One region of the Priestia sp. HNGD-A6 genome, then DNA from elsewhere that is predicted to be linked to it. Evidence: riboswitches for the same ligand, from Rfam matches in the RefSeq annotation. Region 1 holds a riboswitch; each other region holds the start of a gene.
What was found. Region 1 has a riboswitch for thiamine pyrophosphate ahead of tenA (thiaminase II). Riboswitches for the same ligand answer to the same signal wherever they lie in the genome.
Positions count from the first base shown of each region.

Region 1 (3,130 bases):
CACCGCCACTGGTTCCGGTTACGTATGGAAATTTCCATATCGCTCCTAGACCAATTGCTGCCCCAGCAGATGCTAAAATAAAACCGAGGCGTGAAGACCACTGATTTCCTTTACTCATATAATGTTACTCTCTCCTCTTCTAAACTCAAAACTCACCTGATTAGTACTGTACCATAAATGCAGAAGAAAATCATTCCCGTTTTACTTTTTTCTATAAAACGATATCTATATAGAATAGAAAAAATGAAGAAGCAGCTGCCTCTTCATTTTGAGTTTGATGTTTCTATTCAAAAATTATTCTCTGTACGATGATTCGTCTCCACGGTAGGCTTCTTGATTTGATATTTCTTCAATATGCATATGCCCTTCTCTCTCTAAACGAAGAACCGTACGCTCTGCATCTTCATAACTCTCGCACGTCACTTGTTTATATTCCATATCGTCTTTATCTGTGTAAGCCACTAAATATGTTTCCATTTTAACTCCTCCTATATAAACTATATGTAACGTATGTTGCCTTTTTCGTTTATTTCTAAACATATAGGCTCCAAACATAAAGCCTAGCATACTATAATAGCGGAACTTCAATTTAAAAAGTTGAATTTTTCATTATGCACCGATGCAACATGGAGGTTACGCTTATGACATTTATTTTATCATTCGTACCAATTGTTGTTCCTTTTGGTATTTTAATTAGCTTAATTGCTTTTACAGCTGCTTTTTTACAATCAAAAGAGCATCATAAAAAGCTCTAGCTTACAAAAGCTAGAGCTTCTTTTTAAAAACGTCTATAGCGTTTAATCAGTCCCACAATAATAGCAATTGCTAATAAAACAATCGAGATGATAACAGTAATGACAATTGGCTGATTTCCACTTTGTTTCACCGCAATGGCAATATAAGCCCAAATAAAAACAAGCGGATAAACAGCGTCTCGGTTTTTTAATGTAAACATAATGCCCAGCGCAGCCCCTACCAGCAGCATAATAATCGTCCATGCTAATTCATTTAGGCCAAGCAAGTGCTGTATTCCATTTGCTTGAAATACGACAAATACATTAACAATAGTCGCAACAGAAATCCATCCAAGATAAAGCGAAATCGGCAGACGCATAAACCATGTCGTCATCCGAGAATGCTGAATAATGGAATATACAATCATTAATGTGCCTAAAATAAAGAGCATAACTAAAAGGGATAACTTATAGTAATCGTTTTGGAAAATAAAGATCCACGCACTATTTAACAAACAGTTTAGAAAAAACCAAATGCCTATACGTGCATATATTTCTTTTTGATCTTCTCTTGCAAAAAATTGGCGTATAACCCAAATGGTTAATAACAAATAAATAACGCCCCAGATAGCAAAGGCATAACCGGCTGGTGTAAACAACGTAGGAACTTGCGCAGAAGCCTCTGCCGTTGTTTTGCCTCCTATTGGAATCGCATTTGCTAAATAATTCACAAGAAGTGTAATAGCCAAGCCTACTGTATTTAATACAGCATACAAACGAAATTTTGCCATTTTGTTCTCTCCTTTCTTCTATTTATATGGGAATGTTTCGGAGACGAAAACGGCTCTTCCCTTCATTAATACCTCTTCTCCCCTAAAAATATGCATTTTTAAACAAAAATGATTAAAAATAGCTTCAAGAAGCTACCTCTTTAAGAGATAAAAACCGTTAGGGAACAATTTTCCATAACGCTTTCTATTTTTCAGAATATATGGTAAGTTAAACATAGACTAATAGGAAGTCCACTAGGGGTGCCGACTGGCTGAGACAAGTTTTCTTGATCCCTTTGAACCTGATCTGGCTCATACCAGCGTAGGAAAGTGGCAATGTTCAGTTTTGTACTGTCCTTTGCCACTCCGTTTATAAACGGAGTGTTTTTTATTTCCTTTATGTGCTTGTTTGTGACTTCCTCATATTAAAGGAGGATTTTGATGTCATTTTCATCTCAATTAAGACAAGAAGCAAACTATATTTACGAAGCCATTTTTAACCACCCTTTTATTAAAGGAATTGCTGAAGGAGACGTGCCAAAAGAGGCGCTTATTCACTACGTTTCTCAAGACTACGAATACTTAACAGCATTTGTCCGCATTTACGGCGCTGCTTTAACAAAATGCCGCACGCGTACCGAAATGGAAGCCTTTAATGCCGGCATTTCTACGGTATTACATAGTGAAGTACACCCTCATAATAATTTTTGTGACGTAGCAGGCGTACGCTATGAAGACCTCCACACTGAGGCTCTTTCACCAACGGCCAGCCACTACATTAACCATATGACAAGCGTTGCGCATACAGGCAGCTTAGCGGAAATCATTGCCGTGCTTCTTCCATGTCCGTGGACGTACGTTGAAATTGGCCAGCGCATTACGGAACAAGTAAATCCATCTCCTTCTCATCCTTTTTATGAATGGATTCAGTTTTATAATAATGAAGAAATGAATGGCACAACACAATGGTTTTGTAACAAGCTTGATGAACTCGCCGAACAAGCGACTGAAGAAGAACGTAATCGTATGAAAGATCACTTTATCAAAAGCTGTGAGCTGGAGTATTTATTTTGGGAAATGGCGTATACACAAGAAAAATGGCCGCTTTCTCAGCTTTCACTTTCAAAATAACGAAAAAGCCTCCTATCAGGAGGCTTTTTATTTCAATAATTTTTTAATCATTTTCAAGTTTTGCTTCTCTGAAGGATAGCGGAATGACAAATCAAACTTGGTTGTTTGAGACAGCATGCTTTTAAAATGAGAAAATGTCTGAAAGCTGTCTTTTCCATGATATTGGCCCGTACCGCTTTCTCCAACTCCGCCAAAGGGTAAATATGGCGTAGCGATATGCATAAGCGTATCATTTATACAGCCTCCTCCAAATGAAAGACGCTCCGTTATGACATTTTGTACATTTGCACTTTCCGTAAACAAGTAAAGAGCTAACGGCTTAGCTTTTTCTTGAACTTTATGAATAACTTCGTCTAGCGTTTCGTATTCAATCATAGGAAGAATAGGCCCAAAAATTTCTTCTTGCATAACGTCTGATGTCCAGCTTACTTCACTTAACACCGTAGGTTCTATTGTGAGCGTACTTTTATTATACCCGCCTCCAACTATAGCGTT
Region 1 is NZ_CP138621.1:706,768-709,897, forward strand. It holds gene SCI76_RS03650 (sodium-dependent transporter) at 1-118, opposite strand, end outside; gene SCI76_RS03655 (hypothetical protein) at 295-477, opposite strand; gene SCI76_RS03660 (TspO/MBR family protein) at 779-1,525, opposite strand; TPP riboswitch at 1,752-1,850, shown strand; gene tenA (thiaminase II) at 1,946-2,635, shown strand; gene SCI76_RS03670 (aldehyde dehydrogenase) at 2,663-3,130, opposite strand, start outside.

Region 2 (3,130 bases), 500 kb from region 1:
TAGAAGCATACATGCCTGAGTTACCAGCAGATAAAACAGCTGTTAAAATAACGGCATTAATCGCTGATGCTGCAAACGCCAGACCTGCTCGTTCGAATATTAAAGTAAACGGACTTACTCGCACGTCATCACTTGCTAATGAATTCGCTGTGTATGGAATAAGCATCCCAATAACAAAAATAGCTAAAATATAAAATAACAAGATGCGCCAGAAGACTTGTTTAACTGCGCGAGGAACCGTTTTTTCCGGATCTTCACTTTCTCCAGCTGCGACTCCAAGCAACTCTGTTCCTTGGAATGAAAAACCAGCTGCCATAAAGATACCTAGTACAGTGAAGAATCCACCGTGAATCGGTCCATCACCAAGCGTGAAGTTTTTAAAACCTGGTGCTTCATTGTTAAAGATACCAAAAATCATCATAATACCAATAACTAAAAAGATAATAACCGTTACTACTTTAATTAACGAAAACCAAAATTCAGATTCACCAAATCCTTTTACAGAAAGGTAGTTAAGCCCAAACATAATTAATAAAAACAGGGCACTCCATAAAATAGAAGAAGAGTTCGGGAACCAAAATTTCATAATAAGGGCTCCAGCGGATAATTCAGCTGCAATCGTAATAGCCCAGTTATACCAGTAGTTCCAGCCGAGAGCGAAACCAAAGGATGGATCTACAAAACGAGACGCATACGTACTAAATGAACCAGCTTCAGGCATATAAGCTGCTAGCTCTGCTAGGCTGGTCATCAAAAAGTAAACCATTACGCCAATAATAGCGTAAGCTAAAAGCGCTCCCCCAGGTCCTGCTGTGTGAATTGCTCCACCACTTGCTAGGAATAAGCCGGTTCCGATGGCTCCTCCTAATGAAATCATCGTTAAGTGGCGAGATTTCAACCCACGTTTTAATTCTTGCTGCTCTTGCATAGATAAATACTCCTTTCGAATGTACGGAAAGAGACGGGGATAACATAAAAAAAGCCCGCAGTATATGTGCGCGCTTTTAAATCTGAAAACCGCGTCAACCTTCCGTGAAGATAGCTCTTCACATCACTCGCATGATGTGACAGTTCTGTTCCTGTTCGGAGACAGCCCCAGCTTAAATCAACCGAGAAGTGATTTAAACTTCGGCAATTTTTCCTTTCAAGCAACATCCTCAATGTTCTCTGCATTTCCGTTACTTTACTATTAAAAACTGCGACCTCTACCTCATCGATTAGGATGAGGGTTTTTTATATTCAATTGACATAAAAGAAGTATAACAAATACTAAAACGATTGTCATTATAAAAAATAGATTCAGAAAATAGAAACATCTTTGAAATCTCTCGAATCTATTTTGTTACGTATGGTATAATAAACATTGTCTTTATACTACATAAATATCCAAACGTACCACAGGGGGAGCCGCCGTGCTGAGAGTGAACGAAATGTTCAGACCCTTTGAACCTGTTAGTTAACGCTAGCGTAGGAATGTGGGAATAGTAGCATATATTTGCTTACTCCTGTGTAAACCGTTTGATATGAATGATTCAAAAACAGGAGTGAGAAACGTGAATAAAGCATTACCTTTACAGGCTAAAATTGAAATAGCTATTTTTGCAGCATTGGCACTTCTACTTGACCTTTTGCCTTCAATTAAAATTGCGACGGCTGTGAGCATTTCGTTCTCCATGGTGCCCATTTTTATTATGTGCTTTCGCTGGGGAGTAAAAGGCGGGGCTCTATCCGGTCTATTATGGGGGCTTTTGCAGTTAGCGACAGGAACAGCTTATATTTTAACAGCGCTACAAACATTTATTGAATATATTGTAGCTTTTGCTTTTATAGGTTTTGGAGGTATTTTTTCACAATCTATTAAAACAAATTTAGCTACCAATAACAGATCAAAAGCTTTTGTTTTAATTGTTTTATCCCTTATTATCGGCAGCTTCGCACGTTATTTCTGGCACTTTATTGCTGGTATTATTTTCTGGGGATCGTACGCACCAAAGGGTATGTCCGCTCTGTGGTATTCTTTTTCAATGAACGGTATTTCAATGGTAGGGTCACTAATAGCCTGCTTAGTCATTCTTTCATTGTTAATTCCATCGGCATCAAGAATGATTGTAACTAAATCACACTCATCATAAGAAAAAAGACTAAATCTGCCAAGATTTAGTCTTTTTTCTTATTTGTCACCTTTGTTTACACAAAAGTGTGTCAGGTTTGATAACATAGTTAGTGAAATATTCAAAAAACTGTTTTATGATAGTCAACATATTCAAACGAGATAAAGGGTTGATCGTATGCTACAGAAATGGATCACGAGCATAGGTTTAGATATTGGAACAAGCACAACAAAACTGATTGTAAGCAAACTGTTAATAGCAAATCAACAAAATCAGTTTACGCTGCCAGGCTGTCAAATTATTGATCGTCGCGTAACGTATGCAAGTTCCATCTATACAACACCTATGGTAAACGAGGTTGAAATCGATGTTCGGAGGTTAACGCTATTACTAGAAAAAGAGTACAAAAAAGCAGGAATCTCCTTAGATCAGGTGGAGGCGGGTGCTGTGATCATCACAGGAGAAACGGCTCGGAAGCAAAATGCAGAGAGTATCGTTCACTATCTAGCTGAACACGCTGGGAATTTTGTTGTTGCAACAGCTGGTGCTGACTTAGAAGGAATGTTAGCGGCAAAAGGATCGGGAGCAATCGAACATTCTGCTGAAACCAATAAAGTGATTGCCAACATTGATGTAGGTGGAGGCACTGCTAACATCGCCTTATGTCAAAATGGAAAAGTGATTGAAACGTTTACCCTGCATGTAGGCGGAAGATTAATTCGGCTAAACGAAGATGGTATTGTTACCTACGTTTCGTCTTATTTAACTGAATTTTTAAAAAATAATTCTCTGATGCTTCAAGAAGGCGAAAAAGCAACATTTGAAAAACTCTCGTCTATTTGCAAATTGCTAGCTAAAGAAACCGTGGATTATGTGAGCGCACTGAAGCAAACCTCTTTGCTGCTCGTTTCCCCTCATACAAGATCTTCTACTCGGCCAGAGACAATCATGGTCTCGGGAGGAGTAGGAGCCATGATAGAGAAGGAGAAACCAAAAACAGTGAAGGAAGTGGCCATACA
Region 2 is NZ_CP138621.1:209,785-212,914, forward strand. It holds gene SCI76_RS01120 (amino acid permease) at 1-928, opposite strand, end outside; lysine riboswitch at 1,032-1,216, opposite strand; TPP riboswitch at 1,391-1,491, shown strand; gene thiT (energy-coupled thiamine transporter ThiT) at 1,524-2,132, shown strand; gene SCI76_RS01130 (ethanolamine ammonia-lyase reactivating factor EutA) at 2,289-3,130, shown strand, end outside.
Region 2: linked by a shared signal. The riboswitch ahead of thiT (energy-coupled thiamine transporter ThiT) and the one ahead of tenA (thiaminase II) in region 1 are both predicted to bind thiamine pyrophosphate.

Region 3 (3,130 bases), 1.5 Mb from region 1:
TGTGGACGAAGACCAGCCCATGCTTTTTCAAATGTGGCTTCTTTAATGGCCGGCAGAAGCGCAGAAGCTTTATTCAGCAAAAATTGAATACCTTGTGCAGAAACGGTCTTAGTAAAATCATGCTGCAGCTTAGTTGCCCCGATTACGATTCTTCCACCAGTCTTAGGGACTAAGTAAAAACCTTCATCTAAAAAAATCGTTTTAGAAAGCAGGGGCTTATGACTTTGCAGAGCAATACACTCTCCTTTTACAGGAAACACCTCGCCTAAATGTTCAGAAGAAATAAAGCGTTTAGCCCATGAGCCTGCTGCAATCACTACTTTTTCTCCATAAAAAGAGCCTTTGGACGTCTGTACCCCTTTTACTGTTTCATTTTCCATAATAAGAGAGTGAACGTCACAGTATTCGAATACATCTGCTCCGTGATACAAGGCTCCATGAGCAAGAGCTTGTGTTAACTTAGCCGGAGCTAGCTGGCCGTCTCCCGGTATTGTAATGGCTCCGTATATGTCTGGAGAGAGCCCGGGTTCTAACAAACGCGCTTCTTTTACATCGATCCATCTTACATCTTTGTCCCACCGGTGGTGCTGAGCGGCTTTTTTCTTTAATACGTGTGCATCTTCTTCTGTTACAGCGACTTTTAATAAGCCTTTTTGAATGAGCTCTACGTCGATAGCCGTTTTTTCTTTTAGTTCCTTCACCAGTTCAGGAAACATGCTTCTGCTCTTAATAGCAAGGTCTAAAAGAGGACCTTCTTCATCAATTTCAGCTTGAGCACCTAAAATACCAGCGGCTGCACTTGAAGCTTCACAACCAACTTGATTGCGTTCAAGAATAGCTACTGACGCTCCTTGTTTTGACAAATGATAAGCGATAGAAGAGCTGATTATACCTCCTCCGATTAACAGTACATCATAATGCTGCTTCATTTTCTCCACCTCCAGATGTCCATATATGAGAATATTGTTTAATCGCTTTCAGGGGATCTTGCGCAAGCATGACACCAGACATCACGGCTATACCGTGTGCTCCTGTTTGAAGTACCTCTTTGGCATTTACAGGTGTAATTCCTCCAATGGCAATAACCGGTATCTGCACAGCGTCTACTACTTCTTTTAGTGCCGCTATCCCTCGACTTTTTAATTCTTTTTTTGAATGTGTTGAATAAATATGTCCGTATAAAATGTAGTGAGCACCATCTTTTTCAGCTTCTAAAGCCTCTTCCACAGAGTGAACTGACTTTCCAACAATAAGAGAAGGAAATGCGTCTATAACAAACGAAACGTCTAAACTATGATAGGCAAGCTGTACACCTTTTGCTTTTAAAGCATGCGCTACATCAACTCGGTCATTCACAATAATTTTAGAGCGACAAAATGGTAGGCTTTCTAGTAAACATTGAATCTGCTTTGCCGTTTTCTTTTTTTCTCTAATATGAATGGCGCCCGCAAAAGGCGCGATAGCCGTTAAAATTTTTTGAAGCTCTTCGATTGGCTGCTTATCTGTTGTAATGACATGAAATTTAGGAATATCCACATGATCGAAACCTTTCCATTCAGAATAAAGAGAAATTTCAATCACTTCATCTTGTGCAGAGGGCTTTATTACATACAAAAAACCACTCTACAACGTAGAGTGGTTAGCATGCATCGTTATGTAAACATGATCGCCACTTCCCTACGCTGGTCCAAACCAGATCAGGTTCAAAGGGTCCGAAATACATCCGTCTCAGCTTCAAAAAGCTCCCCTAGTGATTGCTATTTATTGATTTTGTTTTTGCACTTAAAATTATAACACAACTAGATGTAAATACAATATCTCTTTATGCTCTTACGGCTCTCTTCCTTTTATAGATGTATCTTTTAAGCTTCTTTACTAAGAGGCCCGGCGCACCGAATCATTCTGCTTTTTATATAGTTAGTAATCGGTATAGTCGTCAAATTCTTCTTTGTCTTTTTCCTTTTTCCGATCCCATATAAACAGCAGGAGTAACATAATAAAAGTTAGAATATAAAAACCGTAAAAAATAAATGCCGCCACAACATTTATAAATAAAAATAAAAAACCAATGATCTGACCTGCAACAGCTACAATCAACAAAATGTATTTCCAAACTTCTGCTTTTCTATCCATTCTCTACTTCTCCGTCTTTTTGTTTTTCCCTACTAGAAACGTTCTCTTTACTTATAATAAAAACGTTCCTGCCAGTAAACCGACTGTAAATAAACCAACTGTTCCAAATGCTGAAATCCCCACGTACGCCAACATTTTCCGATAAGATTTTTCCCGAATTAACTGTACGGTTTCCACACTAAACGTTGAAAAAGTGGTAAAGGCACCAAAAAACCCAATGCCAATCATTAAAAATATTGAATCATCATAAGCATGACTCGGAACCTTTCCATAATAACTACCGTAAAAAAGACCAAGCCCAAACGCACCGAGCAAGTTTACAAACAGCATTGAGACTGGAAAAGGAGGGTTTGAAACTGTTTTTGTAACTTTTAAACCCAAAAGATAACGGCATATTCCTCCAGCTGCCCCGCCAAGTGCCAAGCTCACTATGCTCATTTACTTCACCTCATGTACTTTCACTAAATTTTTCCCTGCCGCTTCACCGCATAGATAGCCTGCTAAAGCAAGAAGGATTCCACCTACTAAAGAGACAATGACATAAATGGCTCCCCAAAATAAATGGTGCTGAGTGAGAGAAATGACGTCTCCTGCAAAGGTTGAATACGTTGTAAAACCGCCGCACACGCCAACTCCTAGTCCAAGCTTTATCCATTCTTTTGGCTTTTTCCACGCAAAAAATCCTGTTAATAGGCCTAGTATGAAGCTTCCTAATAGGTTTTCAATTACCGTTCCTATTGGATAGCCCGTATATAATAAGGAAATATTTAGCAAATAACGCGCATATGTACCAGCGATAGCACCAAAGGCAATTGAGATTAAGTTTATGGCTTTCATCATATCGCTCCGTTTCATAAATTCTTCTTTAAGTGTACCATAAGGAATTTATTTCTACCTTAACATTTAACTATATGTTTATTGCACCAAAAGTCATGAAAAAATGAAAGAGAAAATCGTCGCATGAAACTTCCTTTTTACTCCTCAAATATCCCTTAAA
Region 3 is NZ_CP138621.1:2,241,985-2,245,114, forward strand. It holds gene thiO (glycine oxidase ThiO) at 1-929, opposite strand, end outside; gene SCI76_RS11290 (thiamine phosphate synthase) at 913-1,536, opposite strand; TPP riboswitch at 1,658-1,759, opposite strand; gene SCI76_RS11295 (hypothetical protein) at 1,918-2,133, opposite strand; gene crcB (fluoride efflux transporter CrcB) at 2,185-2,571, opposite strand; gene SCI76_RS11305 (CrcB family protein) at 2,572-2,970, opposite strand.
Region 3: linked by a shared signal. The riboswitch ahead of SCI76_RS11290 (thiamine phosphate synthase) and the one ahead of tenA (thiaminase II) in region 1 are both predicted to bind thiamine pyrophosphate.